2 regions of the Paenibacillus sp. M2 genome follow, and region 2 is predicted to be linked to the other one. Evidence: riboswitches for the same ligand, from Rfam matches in the RefSeq annotation. Region 2 holds a riboswitch; the other holds the start of a gene.
What was found. A riboswitch is a leader RNA that binds a small molecule or an ion and turns the genes downstream of it on or off. The one in region 2 is predicted to bind FMN.

Region 1 (9,507 bases), 550 kb from region 2:
TCCCCTTCTGTAAATGCTGACCAACCCAGATTAACCTGCTGTTCTACACCTTCAATAGAAGCAATGGAGATCGTGCTATCCGGTTTCAGGTTAACAGCATACTGCATGTATGCCAGCTCCTGACCATAGATGATATTGGCATCCTGACGATTGACCGGTGAATCCAACGGTTGTGCAATGACAGATACCTTACGTCCATCCTTCAGAAGACGCTGCAGATCAATATCCAACTGTAAGGTTTGTGAATCCTCTAATTGTGAAACAATTAATTGCGCCTCTGCAAGTACGGATGAGTCAGCTAATGCAAATCCAAAAGTTGCATTTTGATGATCTGAATTCGTATGTAATGGTGTGTTCATGATACATCCCCTCTCTTATGTCTGATGGCATGTCACATCCCCCAATATATTTCATATTTGGCTCAGCCGCAACCCCGCCCCTGTGATTAAGTTGGTTACGTTCCTTATTACTTACCCATATATGAAGAAAATTCCAACCTTCCCCTGCTGTTATCACCCTTTATCTTTCTATATAAAAAAATTCCCCATCCCGCTTCGCCTAAGCGATACGAAATGAGGAAAAATGAAGATGTTCTCGGTTAAAGACGTTCTCAACTAATCTATTTATCCTTCGCTCTGAAAGCACTGGAGATCCGGCGTGCCGGATTCAGATGACTGTAATGGCGTCCATACGCAAAGTAGATAATCAATCCGATGATCAACCAAGCAAAAAACGTTATCCATGTCAGAGCTGCAAGGCGTGTCATCAAGTATACACAACCCAAGGCACTCAGAATCGGAATCAGTGGCACAAGTGGAACGCGGAAGCCACGTTTGAGATCCGGGTTATTTTTACGCAACACGATAATGCCCAGACTTACGACTGCAAAAGCAAACAACGTTCCGATATTCGTGAGCTCCGCCAAATGTCCTAACGAGATGAACCCGGAGAACAAAGCCACGATAATGCCTGCAACCCATGTTCCTACCGCTGGTGTCTGACTCTTGCCACTAACCTTGGAAAAGACCGGAGACAGCAGTCCGTCACGAGACATGGAATAGAGCAGACGTGTCTGACCATACATCATGACCAGTAATACGGTCGTAATGCCGGCAATCGCTCCAAGAGATACAATCCAGGACAATCCCTTCAGTTGAACAAATTCAAATGCAAACGCAACCGGATCACTTACATTCAACATGTTATAAGGTACAATCCCTGTGAGGATCAACGATACAACAATGTAGAGAACGGTACAGATTGCCAGTGAAGCAATAATTCCAATCGGCAAATCCCGTTGTGGCTGCTTAACTTCTTCTGCCGCTGTGGAGACCGCATCAAAACCGATATAAGCAAAGAATACGGTTGCTGCTCCCGCAGTTACACCTGAGATACCAAAAGGCAAAAATGGCTGCCAGTTGGTTGGCTCTACATAGAAGACACCCACACCAATAAAGATTAACACCACGATAATTTTAATGGCTACCATGATGCCGTTCGCACGAGCCGCCTCTTTTACCCCTCGGGTTAGCAGGAAGGTGATAATTAACGTAATGACCGCAGCCGTGATATCAAAATAGGTTCCCTTTTCCGGGCTGAACGCACTCGTCAGTGCATGTGGTAACTCCAATCCGAATCCGGACAATAACGTCTGGAAATATCCAGACCACCCGCTGGCTACTGCCGCACTCGCGAATCCATACTCCAATATTAGATCCCATCCCAGAATCCAGGCAATCACTTCGCCAAAAGCCGTATAGCTATACGTGTACGCACTACCCGATGCCGGTATGCTTGATGCAAATTCCGAGTAACATAATGCCGCGAATGCACATATGATACCTGCCAGTAAAAACGATAATACAAGTCCGGGTCCGGCATACGTTGCGGCAGCTACACCGGTCAGTACGAAAATGCCTGTTCCAATAATGGCACCTACCCCGAGTGTGGTTAAGTCCAACGGACCGAGTGCCCGTTTCAATGCACTGTTGTTATCGCCCCCGGAGGCAATTGGTTTTTTGCGAAATAATGAAGATCGTTGTTCGTTCTCACGCATAGTCATGTTCCTCTCGTCATGAATCTTGAATGTGCTATGGATGTAGCAGAGATTGATTGCCTTCCCATCTGTTCTATGAAAAAGTCATTTGTTCTATCTTATCGATCACCTATAAAAACCTATCGAATTCTACACGTTATCGCGTTGCTTGGTTAAATTTTTTTTTAAGGATCTCTTATTTTGTTCTTTTATCGCGAAATTTATCATGATCTGCTGCACGTGGATGAATATGAAAATGGATTTAAAACAAAACTGCGTATAATTTATATTATGCGCAGTTTTTATAAGCCTTATTTTATATAAAAAATATCCTTAATGCCTTGTTATCTGAAGTTACGAGAATGAGAGCTTTTTTCGTCTTTTTCCGCTGTCTCTTCTTCCGTTATCCTGTCTATTTCGACGATATGCAAGCATGTAAAAGAGCCACATCGCATGATATGGCTCTTCCTTTCCTCTTTATACAGCTAAAGGTGTATATGAAAATACGAAGTAAATATTTCTTGGCTTTTATGAAAAAGCGAATTATGAAAAAGCAATTCTCTCCGCGTCCGACATCCGGTATTGGGATAATAAATAATCTTTGCTCTGCATTGCCGCATGACGAATCGCATCTAAATCAACATTCAACAGCTTACCCTCTCGCTTCACAAGGCGACCTGCCACAAACACGGTATCCACATTGGATGGATTAGCGAACTGAACGACAGCGCCGATTGGATCATGAACGGGGAACATATTCAGATCGGTGGTACGAATCATGATCAGATCCGCTTCCTTTCCTGGGGTCAGCGTTCCGACCTTCTGCTCCAATCCTAATGCTTGGGCACCAGCCGAAGTTGCAAATCTCAGTACTTGGCTGGACTGCAAGTTCAACTCACCAGGCATCTCACCCTGCTGCAAAAGTTGTTCATTGGCTCTGGATCGTTCAGCTTGAAGTGCAAACTTCATCTGCGAGAACATATCTCCGCCTGTGGACGTTACCACATCTACACCAAGTGTAGGGGTTCCCCCATGTTCGAGAAAATAGCCGGTGGCCGGATATCCATGACCCATCATCATTTCAACCTCAGGTGTGACCGACAAGGAAGCGCCGCTATCTGCCAGCATTTTGTATTCATCCATGCCCATGGTGTTACCATGAACGATATTCACCCGTGGACTTAACAGTCCCGCTTCGTACAATTGACTAATCGAGCGATCCACAGATCCCCAACTGCCAAATCCTGCATGCATGGAACAGATGGCATCCAACTCTTGTGCTAGCTCGATCTCTTTTACCGTTGTATCCCAATGACTGAACTCCGGACCACGAATGGCAAGCCCATAAGTAAGCAATTGATCCCGTGATGAAAAATAACGTTCTTTGACTCTTCTCACATCATTATTCGAATACGTGAGTTGACTATCCCGATTCCAGTAGTCGGTCTCACCAGGGACTCCGTGAGCAAATACCGCCCGAATGCCAGCATCCTGAAGTCCACGAATCAATTCATCCGTATGGTCAGGGGAATACGGCATGCTCCAATCCATTACTGTCGTAACTCCTGCATTAAGCGCTTCCAAGGAACCAAGCAGGTTGGCAATATAACTATCTTCTGGACGGAGCTTGCTCCCCATCGCACCATAATAGAGATTCTGCAAATAAACGGGTAACGACCAGTTGGTTCCCGCTGTTTTGACAAGGGATTCCCACATATGCCGATGCGTGTCCACCAGCCCAGGCATAATAATCATCGATGAAGCATCAATGACCTCCGCACCCGGAATATCCAGGTCGGGCTGGATCGCCATGATCAGTGAATCCTGAATCAGAACGTCCGCCCTCTTATACTGTCCAATTCGAGCATCCATCGACAACACACAGCCATTTTTCAACAGATAACTTGTCCGCACAAGACACATCTCCCATCTAATTTGGTTTGAAAGACGATCACATCCTGCTTACGAATCCGTACTGCTTCTGACTATTTTTTCGCTAGTATATATACATTATATAGTTATTGTTAGTATTTATCAATTTTGGGATTTGTGTTTCGCCCGAAATCTTCTGACCTTCATCAGGTTGCCGCACATCTTATCATCACAGTACTTCTGTGTTCTGCTTCGGGTAACATCATAGAACATCCAGCGACAATCCGAATTATCACAGATCCGAATCCTACGCCCTTCTCCCTCCACCAAAGTTGTAGCAAAGTCAGCAGCTACCTCAGCCATAACCTGATGCCAATGTGCTTTTATAGCTACCAGTTGGAGTTTCATTTCCTGATCAATTGTAGTCAATGTTCTTTTTACATGCCCTGCTTCCATAACACCATTCAGCCACTGTTGCTCTTCATCCGTTAATGATGCTCCAGAAGATAAGCGAGCTCCAAGAGCCATCAATTCGTTCCTGAAGTTTCTCATCGACAACTCATCTTCTGGAGATGCAGGGACAGAAGCGTTAAGTTGCCATCGATCCAGAAAGTCTTGCTGCCAGCTCGCCTTCCCGAGTCTGTCCTCCGATCGATCTCCCCCACGCCAGTCGTGATAATCGCTGTTTACAAAATCGGTCCAAAGTCTGTCCATGTCTACCTCCGTTTAATGTAACTACCTTAATTCAATAAAGGTGGTTACACCCTGTCTTTGATGTGTTATATTAAGTGTAACCTCATTAATCAGTTTTAGCTAGTTACATCATACATCACAATAATTCTCAAGGAGGAAACGGCAATGACGAAAACAACAGCATTAGATGTGTTACTGATTCAAAAGGATAATACATGGGATCAATGCAATTGGATTGTACCTTTGTCGAAATCCTTGGAGGGTCTTACAGCAGAACAAGCAGCCTGGATTCCACCCTCAGGGGGATTAAGCATCTGGCAGTTGGTTAACCATATGTATTATTACAACCATCGCTTATTGTGTCGCATGCAAAGTAAGGAGCCTACCCTTCCTGCTGTAGACTCCAATGAATACACATTTGGGAATCCGGGAGATGCAACGGATGCAGCTGGTTGGAATACACTGCTACAGGGTACAACTCGATTAGCCCAGCAGTTGCGAGATCAATTGGCTGCACTCGAAGAGTCAGATCTTGAAGCCGCATATATGGACTCCGAAGAGAAATGGGCACACGAACTGGCTCGATGGGTACTCCATGATGCGTATCACGCAGGTCAGATCGTGCTTCTTCGCAGACAACAAGGAAGCTGGAAAATCGTTTTCTAAAAAAAATGCTTGAACTGCTAGCGCTTACAGGAATAAGATGAACTTATTAATGTTACAGCTTGTTTAACACACTATATAATTGAATAGGATCTTCGGGGTAGGGTGCAATTCCCAACCGGCGGTGATGTTCTTCGGAACCAGCCCGCGACTCGCTATTTGTTCTTAACGAAGGACATTTAGCGACTGACTTGGTGTGAATCCAAGGCCGACGGTACAGTCCGGATGAGAGAAGATCAACACATTGACATGCCGTTCACGGGAAGGCCTCTTTCCTGACGCATGTCCTTGGATGAGCCCCCGTTTATTTGGTATATACCAAAACGGGGGCTTCTGTCGATTTTGCCAACTGAAGATTCCGTGTTCTGACGAAGGAGTCCTGAATATGGAAAAGACATCAGCAGCATCACCTGTTTACCGCAAGGAACGAAGTAATACCGGATTCTGGCTTGTAGTTCTCGGCGCCGCCTTATGGGGGGTCGACCCACTCTTCCGCATTATTTTGCTAAATACGATGACATCCACGCAGATTGTACTGGTGGAACATATCATCGTCAGTCTTATTGCCATTCCCGTGCTATGGAAATTCCGGTCTGACCTGAAAAACCTGCGCGCTCGCCACTGGATTGCCGTGATTTTTATCTCATGGGGAGGTTCAGCACTTGCAACGGTGTTGTTCACCATGGCACTAACACATAACGATCCGAACACAGTTCTATTATTGCAAAAAATGCAACCACTCTTCGCTATCGTGCTGGCTAAACTGTTATTGAAAGAAACGTTGCCTCGTCGCTTCGGTGGATTGTTCTTCATAGCATTAGCAGGAACCTACCTGCTTACATTTGGCTTCACATTGCCATTAGGTAACTGGGACAACTGGATTCATGCTGGAAGCTTGTTATCCCTTGGGGCCGCTGCCTTATGGGGAGGTTCAACCGTTATGGGACGATTGATGCTGGGTCAGGCGCGTTACGAAACCGTCACCTCTCTTCGTTTTGTCGTTGCTCTCCCGCTCCTGATTTTTATGACGTGGAACGAAGGTGCGGCATGGACGTTTCCGTCCGGAACGGGTGAACAGACCGCTGTCATCCTCAACATTCTCGGTCAGGCATTGTTACCAGGTTTGCTCAGTCTTCTGTTGTATTACAAAGGTCTGTCGTCAACCAAAGCTTCTGTTGCAACACTCGCAGAACTTAGCTTCCCGATGGCGGGTGTGTTGGTGAACTGGATCGCTTTCCGTACGCTGATTACATGGGAGCAGTTGCTTGGTTTTATTTTAATCTGGGTGGCCCTCTTCGCCATTTCCAGACAGCAGGAAAGATCATCCACTGCGACTGATGCGGCACCGAAGCTGCGTACAGAGTAAGTGGATATATCCGAGGTTCTCATATAAACAAATAGTCAAATATAAAAATAAGACCATTGCACATCAAATTAGATGAGCAGTGGTTTTTTATTTCCATTTCTCGATGTTACTCAATCATTTTCTCAATTAGCAATATGAGCTATTAACCCTGTGCTTTATTTTATTTTGATATCGCAACTCCTTCCTCTTTTCCATTCGACCCATACCGAATATGCTAATCATCGCACTACGTCTCTTCTATGTTTTGTCTTTTGTCCAATCCGATGGTACGATGACATATGGAATAAACAGATGAATTATATTCAGAGAGGAACGATCATAATGTCTTCATTCTCATATACCTCCTACGACGCCGTAGGTTTGGCTGAACTGATCCGATCCCGGGAAGTATCCCCGGTTGAATTGCTGGAAGCGGCGTTTGCACGCCTTGAAGAAGTGAATCCGCAACTTAATGCAGTTATTCGTACATATGAAAATCGCGCACGGGAGGAAGCCAGTTTGGTTCGCCCTGGAGAACAACCTTTTGCCGGTGTGCCCCTGCTCCTGAAAGATATCTCGCAATCCTTGGAAGGTGAATTTCTGACTTCAGGCTCCCGTCTGTTCAGCGAGCATCGGGCATTACGCAATTCCAATTTTGTCACTCGACTCCGTGATGCGGGTTTTATCATCATAGGACATACGAATACGCCCGAATTTGGCTTGAAAAATATTACGGAGCCCCGCCTCCATGGTCCAAGTCGCAATCCCTGGAATATCAATCACTCTCCCGGTGGATCAAGCGGTGGAGCCGCTGCCGCTGTAGCTTCGGGTATTGTTCCTCTGGCCGGAGCCAGTGACGGAGGCGGTTCGATTCGTATCCCGGCTTCCTTTAGCGGATTGTTTGGATTGAAGCCAACTCGCGGGCGCACTCCTGTAGGACCGGGAGTTGGTCGTCAATGGCAAGGCGCATCGATTGATTTTGCCCTCTCTCGCTCGGTTCGGGACAGTGCTGCATTGCTTGATACCTTACAAGTCATACAGCCTGAAGCTGCATTTCATGCGCCACTCTTTCCAGGCAGTTACTTGGCAGATATGAGCTATCCACATCAACGCAAACTGAAAATTGCATACACAACCGATTCGCCCGTAGGTACACCCGTCAGCGTAGAAGCCAAAGAGTCTGTACTCAAGCTCGTTCGCTGGTTGGAAGATCAAGGTCATCATGTTGAAGAAAAACTCAGTCCAGTCAATGGAGTTAGGTTGATGGAAAATTATTACATGATGAACAGTGGTGAGATGGCCGCGATGATCTCTTCCATGGAACGATCCATGGGTCGGGCTCTGACCTCCGATGATATGGAGATTGAATCCTGGGTTCTGGCTGAAGCTGGAAAAAAGGTGTCCGCCGCGGAATTTGTACATAGCTTAGCTGAATGGGATGTAGCTGCAGCTCAGATGTCCACCTTGTTTGAGCGTTATGACTTCTATGTCACACCCGTTAATGCTTTTTCTGCGCCTAAGATTGGAGAATTAACACCTCAAGACGAACAGATCCGTAATCTGATGCGAATTAGTGAGTTGGACAAGACCCAGCAGCAGCAACTCATTTATGAAATGTTTGAGCCCAGTCTTACGTATACACCTTTCACCCAGCTTGCAAATCTGACCGGCCAGCCTGCGATAAGTGTACCTCTTCATATGACACCAGAAGGTTTGCCAATGGGTGTACAGGTTATGGCAACCAAAGGCCGTGAAGACTGGTTGCTGCATCTCGCTGGTCAGTTGGAAACATCCGAACTTTGGATTGGGATGAAAGGTAATCCTCTGTTCCCAGCATAAACGCAATATTTTACACGTTTCTGATGAGTAATCTTTCATCCACTCTATTCTTATTTTTCATATTCGCATGCCTACATTACTTGCTATAGTGCATGAAAGCAATGTCGTCTCCGCATACTGAAGTAAAAAGACATCGGAGGAGACAGTGATGAATTCAACGGAATCTCATAAACAATCTATTCACATTCCTGCCAAGACAGGCTACGCTCTTAGAGTGAAAAAAGGCTCACTGATCCGTATAACTGATTTGGAAGGGCAGCAAGTGGTTGACTTTGTCGCTTATGATGCACAGAATATTAATAATCGGCTTGATCCCGGGGTAACCCTCGATGTCCTGCGCAATTACAGAATTAAACCGGGGCAATGCCTGTATTCCAACCGTTATAAACCTCTCATTTCCATTGTCAGTGAAACTGTAGGCATTCATGATTTTTTCAATTCGGCCTGTCGTCCGGAAATGTATGAGGTCTTATATGATAAAAAGGACCATCCCAGTTGTTATAATAATCTGAATACTGCTCTTGAACCTTTCGGTATCTCTCCCCCGGATCAACATTATCCTTTCAATCTGTTTATGAATTCCGTAGTAGATGGTGAAGGCAAAATTGATGTTATCGCTCCCGAATCATGTGCAGGGGATTATGTTGAAATGGAAGCTTTGATGGATCTGATCATCGGTTTATCGGCTTGTCCGTGCGAGGAAAGTTCTTGCAATGGCTATCATTGTACACCTGTTCAACTCGATGTGGAGTCGCCTGCTGGTTAAAGTGCTATATCCTCACAGTTTGTTCTAATTCACTCCTTGCGGGAATACGATGACTTGTACCCATTTTATGTGACTACTGGTACAATTCGTCGAACCCGTTAAGGAGTGAACGTATTTATGTCTGTACTGTTCAGTTATATTATTCTGGGAATATCATTGTCCGCTCCAATCGGTCCGATTAATGCTGCTCAACTGGACCGTGGAGCTCGACATGGATTCATGCATGCCTGGATTCTAGGACTCGGAGCTATGTTTGCAGACTTGGTGTATATGCTGCTGATTTATTTTGGAGTT
Region 2 (9,507 bases):
CAACATGTTTTCAAGCGTCATCTCTTCACCTAACTTCAGATAGAGAGACGATCCTTCTTTGGCAAAAGCCGTGGGAGTCACTTTCACTTTCTCATCCAGCTTGCTGTGTTCGATCGCTACAATCGCCGTCATGATTTTGGTCAAGCTGGCAATTCGCAATTCCTTATCCCCATCCTTACTGTATAAGATCCGGCCTGATGTGACATCAATGAGAGCAGCGCTTTGCGCATGTGTAGACGGACCTTGAATTGTTGCCTGGGCTTGAGTAACCCCTAATGAAGACAGCAAGAAGACAGGGATAAGCATGCATGCAAGAACTTTCGTTATTTTTCGCATCAATTCATTCCTCCGGGTCACTTGGAATCTTGTACTATCTTATGTCCGGGCAACTTGGAGTATGTCCCATCGGGCAAAAACAGCAAAAATCCCTCACGCTTGGATGCGGGAGGGATCATGACCAACTGATTCAGCTATAGGTTGATGGATCTGGTGTTACTGGTACATCTGTTGTATTCGTTGTTTTTGTATTACGTTGGAACATGCCTTGAATTCGATCAAGAACATAAGGCGTAGAGTCAATGAGTTTCTCAAACAGATGTGTGGAGTTATCGAGTGGCACAATGTGTACCCCCTGTTTACCTACCACCAGGAACGCAATAGGACGTATGGATACACCGCCGCCACTACCGCCACCAAATGGAGAAGCAACTTTAGCTGAACTCGCATGTTCTGCAGAGGTACCCGTAGCACCACCTTTGCCATTACTTTCTCCATTGACGTGAAAATCACTACCACCGGCAGCAAATCCGAATCCCACCTTACTGATTGGCAGTATCACGGTACCATCCGGTGTTTCGACTGCATCGCCAACAATTGTATTGACATCCACCATGGCCTTGATATTTTCCATAGCGGTTTCCATTAAGCCTTGAATTGGATGATCTGACATTTTAATTCCCTCCAGTTTCAATGTAAGCTAGGTTTGATCTAACCATATCATCCCCAAACTTGAAGGGACTTATGTAAATAAGCATTTTAAGTACACGCACCGCACCCCAACCTCATATTTCCAAACAGTTCGGTATAATGGGTTTTTACAGAGTTGTCCCACTAAGTTTCTTCTTTTGCTTCTCCTTATGCCTGCGGCGCTGTTCCTGAAGAAGTTTGAACCACATCCGCCATCCGCCTTCGACTTGAAGCACACGGGTGAGTAGTGTAACTCCAGCGATCAGAACGGCTGTAATCCGAATTTTCGCTCTGAAATCCAGATCGGTTCTAAATTCCATTTCATCGGACCATACCGGCATAACCTGAAGCACGGGTGTTTCATCAAAGCGGATCTGATAGGTGAGAAAACCAATAATAATGGATTTGATACTCCACACCCAGCCCGTCAGCACCGCTGTATATGCTGCATCACCAACGCCGATGTGGGTAGCCCAGGACAGTTGGGTCATATGTACGCGTGTGAGTGTTTGCTTAAGCCACAGCTTGAGCGCGTCTGTTGCCCTAAGCATAATTTTCACATCTTTAGCCCACTTCTTGACTTTGCGTTTGTTGACCCGCTCACTTCCCTGGGCCTCGCCTCTCGAATGATTCATGGATTTTTCGGTCTTGACCAGAAAACCTTCCTTCATATTGCGAAAAACAATACTCGGGATCTCATAGTTAATCCGCACAATTCCATAGAGAAGACGAACATTAATATTGGCGTAATCATCACTTTTATGTTTACTGAATGTAAAATGTACATGAACATTTGAGATGAGGACTGCGGCAATCAGCAATGCGAACAACAAACCGATTCCTCCAAGCCAAATCCACACAGGCCTTACCTCCAAGCCCTCAATTCTTTTCTCGTCTAGTATGGCACTCTGAATAGGAAAAAATTCACGTCTCACCTAAAAATCCCATTACATATTTATTTTTAAACTGTTCTATTCACCATTTATCTAAACAATGCACAAAAAAACCGACTCCACTGATGGGTGTCGGTTAGTATGAGCTAGCAAATTAGAGTGAAGAATCCGTATTATCATCTTCGTTGTCGATATGACTTAGGTCATCCGCCGGATCAGCACTTTCCGGTTCCAGTTGTTGCAAATCCAGTTTGTTGAATAACAGTTGTGTCTCTTCTTCCAGGTTTTCCGAATCTTCGAACAAGCCTGGTTCCGGGAGGTCTTTAATTGAAGCCAGTCCGAAATAATCCAGGAATGACTTGGTCGTTCCATACAGAATTGGTCGTCCGATGGCCTCGGCTCGTCCTACTTCAATAATCAGATCCTTATTCACAAGCGTATGGATGGCCCGCTCCGATTTTACACCGCGGATTTCCTCAATCTCTACCCGTGTAATCGGCTGACGATACGCCACAATGGCCAGCGTCTCCAGAGCCGCCTGGGATAAGGACGTGCGTGCGGGAGAGTATGCCAGTTTCTCGAAATATACAGCGTGGTCAGGCAAGGTGCCCAACTGAACTACACCAGCGATCTTGAGAATCTGTACACCTCGTCCCTGCTGTGAAAATTCATGAATCATCTCCTCAATCGCGTCCGTTACAAGCTCCACTCGCTGGTCGACGATCTCGGCGATTTGTTTGATACTCAGACCTTCTTCTCCGGACAAAAACAGCAGGCCTTCAATAATCGATTTCAATTTCGGAAAATCCATGATTCTTTGTTTCCCCTCTCCACTCCATAACGATATCCTCAAACATCCGTTCCTGATAACAGACAATCTGCTTCATCTTCATCAGTTCCAGCACCGCCAGAAAAGTGACAACAATCTCATGGCGATAGATATGCTCATCCATCAATTTGGAGAATAACAGTCTGCCTCCCGGCCCCATACTTTCCAAAGCGCCGATGACATCCCGTATCCGGTCCTTAACCGAAATCTCATCCCGTTTGATTCGGGTTACAGTTGTGCGCTTCTCAGCCTTGCGTAGCGCCTTCTGAAAGGCTGCAATCAGGTCAGAGGTGTGTAAACCCTCAACCGGGTTCGATTGGGCTTCTACGGGCATATAGGGGCGCAGATCCTCGGGCTCTTTGGAAAATATAAGGCTGCGTTCCCACTCCCGTTCATGAAGATGACGCGCAATTCCCTTGTACTTGCGATATTCTATCAGACGTGCAATCAGCTCTGCACGTGGATCATAATCTTCTTCTTCCATAAAATCATAATCCTCAAAGTCCTCAATTACCGGTGGTTTGGGCAGCAAAAGTTTGCTCTTGATCGACAGCAATGTTGCTGCCATAACCAGAAACTCACTCGTAATATCCAGTTCCAGTTCCTGCATCGAATGCAGATACGCCATGTATTGATCGGTAATATCGCTGATGGGAATATCCTGGATATGAATTTCAGCCTTATCAATCAGATGAAGCAGCAGATCCAAAGGCCCTTCAAAAGTCTCCAGTTTGTATGTAACTACCGTCACTAGACGAATCCTCCCGCCAGAAAAATACAAAACCCTGCTAAGCCGTCCGAATCCGGTTTCCCGTGTTCGTCTGCGCAAAGCAGGGCACTACTATTAAATAAGCACTATTTTAGCTGTTTCGTCAAGTTTGCCATCTCAATTGCCGCCGTAGCTGCATCCCAACCTTTGTTACCCGCCTTGGTTCCGGCACGTTCAATCGCTTGTTCAATATTTTCTGTTGTAACCAGTCCAAAGATCGTAGGCACGCCCGTTTTCAGGTTAATTGCTGCTACCCCTTTAGCCATCTCGTTGCATACATAATCGTAATGTGTAGTTGATCCACGAATGACGGTTCCCAGCGTAATCACCGCATCATACTTGCCACTCTCCGCCATTTTCTGCGCAATCAAAGGGATTTCGAACGCACCTGGAACCCAGGCTACATCCACTTCATCATCCTGCACGCCGTGACGTTTGAATGCATCAAGAGCTGCGCTAAGCAATTTACTGGTAATGAATTCGTTGAAACGTCCAACGACAACTCCATATCTGGATCCTTCTGATACTAAATGTCCTTCGAAAAATTGTGGCATTCAAGTCATCTCCCTAACGGTATAATGTAATGTAAGTAACGGAAATCCCTAAGTAATCTCTTCCATAAATTACATGGTGAACGTTGTTCATCTAAAATATATTTACTGTTCGTTCTGCTCGATATCATCAAACTTGAGCATATGCCCCAACTTGGCTTGCTTGGTATGAAGATACACCGTATTGTCCTCGTTCTCTTCCATCTGGATCGCAACACGCTCTACGACTTCAAGTCCATATCCTTCAAGACCTTTAATTTTACGAGGATTGTTAGTTAGCAGTCTGATCTGACGAACCCCAAGGTCTTTCAGTATTTGAGCGCCAATTCCGTAATCACGCAAGTCAGCAGCAAAACCCAAACTCAGGTTTGCATCAACAGTATCCATACCTTCCTCTTGCAGCTTATAGGCTTTGAGTTTGTTGATCAGGCCAATACCCCGACCTTCCTGTCTCATATAAAGCAGTACACCGTTGCCTTCCTCATGAATCTGTTTGAGTGCCGCATCAAACTGCGGACCACAGTCACAACGATGCGAATGGAATACATCACCTGTCAAACATTCAGAGTGTACACGTACAAGTACAGGTTTGGAACCATCAATCTCACCTTTAACCAGAGCCACATGTTCCTTATTGTCCACAGCGTTTGTATAAGCCACCGCTTGAAACTCACCAAAGTCCGTTGGCATACGCACAGCCACTTCACGTTGAACCAGCTGCTCTTTTTCGTTACGGTAACGAATCATGTCCTGAATACTGATCAGCTTCAGATCATGTTTGCGGGCAATCTCCTGCAGATCCGGAAGTCTGGCCATTGTGCCATCTTCCTTAATTACTTCACAGATAACGCCAGCGGGATATGAACCACACATAATAGCCAAATCTACTGCTGCTTCTGTGTGCCCGGCACGACGAAGTACACCGCCGTCTTTTGCAATAAGCGGGAACATGTGACCAGGCTTACGGAAGTCCCCGGCTTTCGCCTCAGGATCAATCAGACCTTTCACGGTAATAGAGCGTTCATGTGCCGAGATGCCTGTTGTCGTATCTTTGTGATCCACAGAGACGGTGAAGGCTGTTCCATGGAAATCCGTATTTTGTTGAACCATCGGTTTCAGGTTAAGTTCGTCCGCACGTTGTTGTGTAATCGGAACACAGACCAGACCTCTACCTTCAGTAATCATGAAATTAATGACTTCAGGTGTCGCCTTTTCAGCCAAAGCGATAAAATCGCCTTCATTCTCCCGATCTTCATCATCCACAACAATGACGGGTTTGCCACGCATGAGGTCATATATGGCTTCTTCTATTGTGTCCAGAATGGATTGTTCTGACATTGGTCCACCTCCAGTTAATTTCTGTTCTCTATTTATGCAAATCCGTGATTGGCGAGAAAATCTTCACTGATACTGCGCGGCTTGCCAGTACCCGTCTCCCGATGCCCTCTCCCATACTGGAGCAGATGATCCACATATTTGCCCAAAATATCGCATTCGATATTAATGGTATCCCCTGTCTTTTTCACATTTAGTACAGTTTCACCAATGGTATGCGGGATAATGGAAACCGTGAATGCGGTATCCGATGTATGGACAACGGTCAAACTAATGCCATCCAGTGTAACCGATCCTTTGGGGATCAGATATTTGAACAACTGGTGATCATCAGGCTTGATCTCAAACACAATCGCATTCTGATCACGTGTTATACTGCCAATCACTCCAGTACCATCGACATGGCCCTGAACGATATGTCCGCCAAAACGACCGCCGGATTGCATGGCCCGCTCCAGATTAACTTTACTGCCAGATTGCAGCTGACTGAGAGTGGTATGGCGATACGTTTCAGGCATTACATCGGCGGTAAAACCTCCACCTTCGAGTGTTGTCGCAGTTAAGCACACGCCGTTCACTGCTACACTATCACCAATCTTCAGATCGTCCATGATGGCGGAAGCTCCGATATTCAGGACCATCGCTTCGCCTTTCCGACCAATACGCCGGATCTGACCGACTTCTTCCACCAAACCGGTAAACATGCTGCCGCCTCCCCTGTTTTATTTATTCAGGCCACACCGGAATACCGCCAATGCTGATATTATCTCCAACTTGTTCGATCTCCAACTGATTCAATTGAATCGCCTGATTCATACGTTCCACACCCTCGAAGCGGAAGCTTCCAGGTGTATCATAACCGCCTACAATCTTCGGAGCGATAAACATGAGCAGTCGATCGACCAACCGTGCCTCCAGCATGGCTCCATTCAAGGTGCCTCCACCTTCAAGCAAAATCGAACCAATCTCACGCTCACCCAACTTGCTAAGTCCGTTTAACAGATCCACACGTGGTCCAGGACCACAGCGTATAATTTCGACGCCGTAGGCTTCCAAACGTTCAGCAGCTTCAGGACTGGCTTCGTCTGTTGTCAGCACCCATGTTGGAGCAAGACCATCCTTAACCATTTTGGCACCTACGGGAAGACGTAACTTGGAATCCACCACAATGCGCACTGGACTAATGCCTTCGACTTGCAAACGGGTAGTAAGTTCCGGATTATCGGCAATCACTGTGTCGACACCAACCATAATTCCCTGGTGACGATGACGAAGGGCATGCACAATCTCACGAGCAGGCTCGTTAGAGATCCACTTGCTGTCTCCGCTGCGAGTAGCAATTTTGCCATCCAAAGTAGTAGCCGTCTTCAGTGTCACAAAAGGTAGACCTGTTGTAATAAATTTAATGAATTTTTCATTCATGCGTCTTCCACGCTCACGCAGTACGCCAACTTCAACTTCAATGCCTTGTTGACGAAGCATGCTTATGCCCCTGCCGGATACTTGCGGATTTGGATCTTCACAACATACCACAACACGTTTCACCTTTTCATGAATCAGGCGTTCACTACAAGGTGGCGTCTTGCCATAATGACTACAAGGCTCAAGTGTAACGTATACCGTACTTCCTTCTGCATCACTGCCTGCCATGTTAAGTGCATGCACCTCTGCATGCCCGGTTCCACGTTTCAGATGGCTCCCCAGGCCTACAATACGACCCTCTTTCACAACTACACATCCAACGACCGGATTGATCCCCGTCTGTCCCTGTGCTCGTTCCGCCATATCCAATGCCAGTGCCATATAAAATTCATCATTGATCATTTCCAAATCCGTTCACCCCGCGGTTTAAAGTCTTGTTTATTAAAAAATCCCCGTCGAACAATCAGTTCGATGGGGATGATGAGAGACAAATGTCACCAGCAGGAGTGAAATGGATACAGCACGCCAACACTTTGCCCAAAACCTCATTTCGGGCAAGTGAAAATAGACACATACCTTAATGAACATCAATTACAGGTAAAGAGCTTTTATAGTGCGGCATATGTATGGAACTGTCCGGCGTAACCGGATCTTCCCTGCACAGTGCAAGACATTACAAATCGTGACTGTGCAGCAATACTCCTGCTGAATGCAAACCTGTTAGGTCTGCACCTCTCCTTCTCCCATCCAGACTATACTGTCGGTTCTGGAATTACACCAGATCAGCCATCTGCCAAGGGCAGACAGGTCACGGACTTTGCATGAAGTGCTGGACATGTGTCCTTACACTTCCTGCATCACCGCCGGTAGGGAATCGCACCCTGCCCTGAAGGATTGCTTTCGTTATTACTTGGATGTTAGCACTTTAATGCCAAAAAATCAATTGTTTTTTGTTCCTTTTTGTCACATACTAACTTTTAATAAGCTAAGAAACAACAAAAAACCGCTTCCTCTCAAGGAGGCACGGTTTTGGCTTGGAGGCCCATTTCATATCAATCGTATCATTCTACATATCAGGAAAACACCAGCTCGCCATATGCTTTAATTCTTTGGCATTATGAAAGGGAATACGGTCAGGTTCTTGCAGGGGCGAAGTCGGAAGCGGGAACTCTCTTGCCACCCTTCTGACCCAACTTGTGGAATCGATCGCAATAGCCGAGCATTTCCAGCGTCCATTCGCTCTAGGTCGAAACGTCCCATGCAAATCTGCTTTTCCCGGCATCTCTGGAAAGACTCCATCCAAATATTCAACGATGACACGCTTGTCTCTGACTTCATGACAATACACCGTCACCCATACACCTTCCCGGACCCGAACAGCATACACATCTCCAGACTGTACCTCCCCGGTACCTGCATCAGGAGATGCCTTTGGTACTTTTCCACGAACACTTCTCTTCTTCTCCAATGCCCCTAAGATCGTGTCCTTTACAGCTGGACTCTCATCAGGCTTATCCGCAAGAGATATATTATTTAGATCAAAATCATGAAATATCTTGTTCAGGTTGTTCTCATTAATTCCGACAGATGAGTCCCACCATGCCAGAGGGGCCTGAACTTCAACCCGAACATTGGGGCGTGCGTCACGTTGCATGTAAGAGGTGAATTCCGTTATCATTCCAGGATGTTCCGGCGTATCCAATATGCCAATCAGAGCTAACGTCTCAAGCAAATCACGGTACGCATATTCCTTCTGTGTAGGCAAAAGACGTTCCTTCTTGAGGGCTACTGCTGCCTTGCTGTAACGAGTTTTGGGAGGTAATTCGCGCAGCACCGTTAACACCGCACGGAATGTCCAGCGGTCGTAATCATTGGCTATTGGAAGTTCCTGCGCGGCAGCCAGCTCTCGAAGTGCCAACACATATCCAAAAGGATCACCATCCAATGGGGTTCCATTGGTCATCCGCCAATACCATTGCAGCGTCGTGTCGGTTGCTTGATCTACACTTAATCCGCAAATCTTGCAAGTGTTCGAAGATGGATATGACGTATGTTCATGGCTTGGCATACTGCTCGCAATAAGCTTGCCCGTAAGCAACGAGCGCCAGATCATGGGTGCGGACCACAAAGAGGATACAAAAGCCTGCGCTGCATCATTGATCGTCCATTGATTTGCAACTTTTTTCAGCTCAGCAATCGTTTCATCATGTTGTGGACGTACAAATCGATTCGGTTCATGCCCGGCTGCCTCAAGCGCTTCTCGATCCTTTACGGATAGACTATCCGGAACGAAATGCCGCGATGCCTGAAGTTCTTCATCCCACAACGTGCGCTCACTATAAATTTGTTTTAACAAAAATAGCTGAGTAACCATATCCAAGGTTTTATTCATCCTTTCTAATCAACGATTTCAAATATGTAAAAAAATAAAAAAAGTGCTTCTATAAAAGAAGCACTTCATGTTTGGATCCAGTTAAGGTGAAGGTATTAAGCTTCTACAACTTCAACAGTTTCCATTTTGTCTTTACCTTCTAAAGCGTCCACGAACTCCATACCTTTAGTTACTTTACCAAATACAGTATGTTGTCCATCCAAATGTGGTTGCGGTTGGTAGCAGATGTAGAACTGGCTTCCACCTGTGTTACGGCCAGCATGTGCCATAGCCAGTGTTCCGCGCTCATGTTTGTTCGGGTTAATTTCACAGTTGATTGTGTAACCTGGGCCACCTGCACCGCTTGGAAC

Region 1: linked by a shared signal. The riboswitch ahead of ACETMN_RS18180 (DMT family transporter) and the one ahead of ribD (bifunctional diaminohydroxyphosphoribosylaminopyrimidine deaminase/5-amino-6-(5-phosphoribosylamino)uracil reductase RibD) in region 2 are both predicted to bind FMN.

Annotation. Positions count from the first base shown of each region.
Region 1 covers NZ_CP169648.1:4,052,164-4,061,670, forward strand. Annotated here, with positions in the region: gene ACETMN_RS18155 (hypothetical protein) at 1-359, opposite strand, end outside; gene ACETMN_RS18160 (amino acid permease) at 620-2,056, opposite strand; gene ACETMN_RS18165 (amidohydrolase family protein) at 2,579-3,949, opposite strand; gene ACETMN_RS18170 (CGNR zinc finger domain-containing protein) at 4,070-4,621, opposite strand; gene ACETMN_RS18175 (DinB family protein) at 4,766-5,266, shown strand; FMN riboswitch at 5,351-5,504, shown strand; gene ACETMN_RS18180 (DMT family transporter) at 5,649-6,629, shown strand; gene ACETMN_RS18185 (amidase) at 6,951-8,447, shown strand; gene ACETMN_RS18190 (DUF1989 domain-containing protein) at 8,596-9,213, shown strand; gene ACETMN_RS18195 (LysE family translocator) at 9,331-9,507, shown strand, end outside.
Region 2 covers NZ_CP169648.1:4,606,750-4,616,256, forward strand. Annotated here, with positions in the region: gene ACETMN_RS20905 (D-alanyl-D-alanine carboxypeptidase family protein) at 1-336, opposite strand, end outside; gene ytfJ (GerW family sporulation protein) at 467-949, opposite strand; gene ACETMN_RS20915 (DUF2953 domain-containing protein) at 1,095-1,826, opposite strand; gene scpB (SMC-Scp complex subunit ScpB) at 2,014-2,670, opposite strand; gene ACETMN_RS20925 (segregation and condensation protein A) at 2,639-3,439, opposite strand; gene ribE (6,7-dimethyl-8-ribityllumazine synthase) at 3,544-4,011, opposite strand; gene ACETMN_RS20935 (bifunctional 3,4-dihydroxy-2-butanone-4-phosphate synthase/GTP cyclohydrolase II) at 4,114-5,346, opposite strand; gene ribE (riboflavin synthase) at 5,379-6,047, opposite strand; gene ribD (bifunctional diaminohydroxyphosphoribosylaminopyrimidine deaminase/5-amino-6-(5-phosphoribosylamino)uracil reductase RibD) at 6,070-7,173, opposite strand; FMN riboswitch at 7,497-7,663, opposite strand; gene ACETMN_RS20950 (hypothetical protein) at 7,832-9,139, opposite strand; partial or broken gene ACETMN_RS20955 (peptidylprolyl isomerase) at 9,253-9,507, opposite strand, start outside; gene ACETMN_RS20960 (recombinase family protein) at 9,464-9,507, opposite strand, start outside.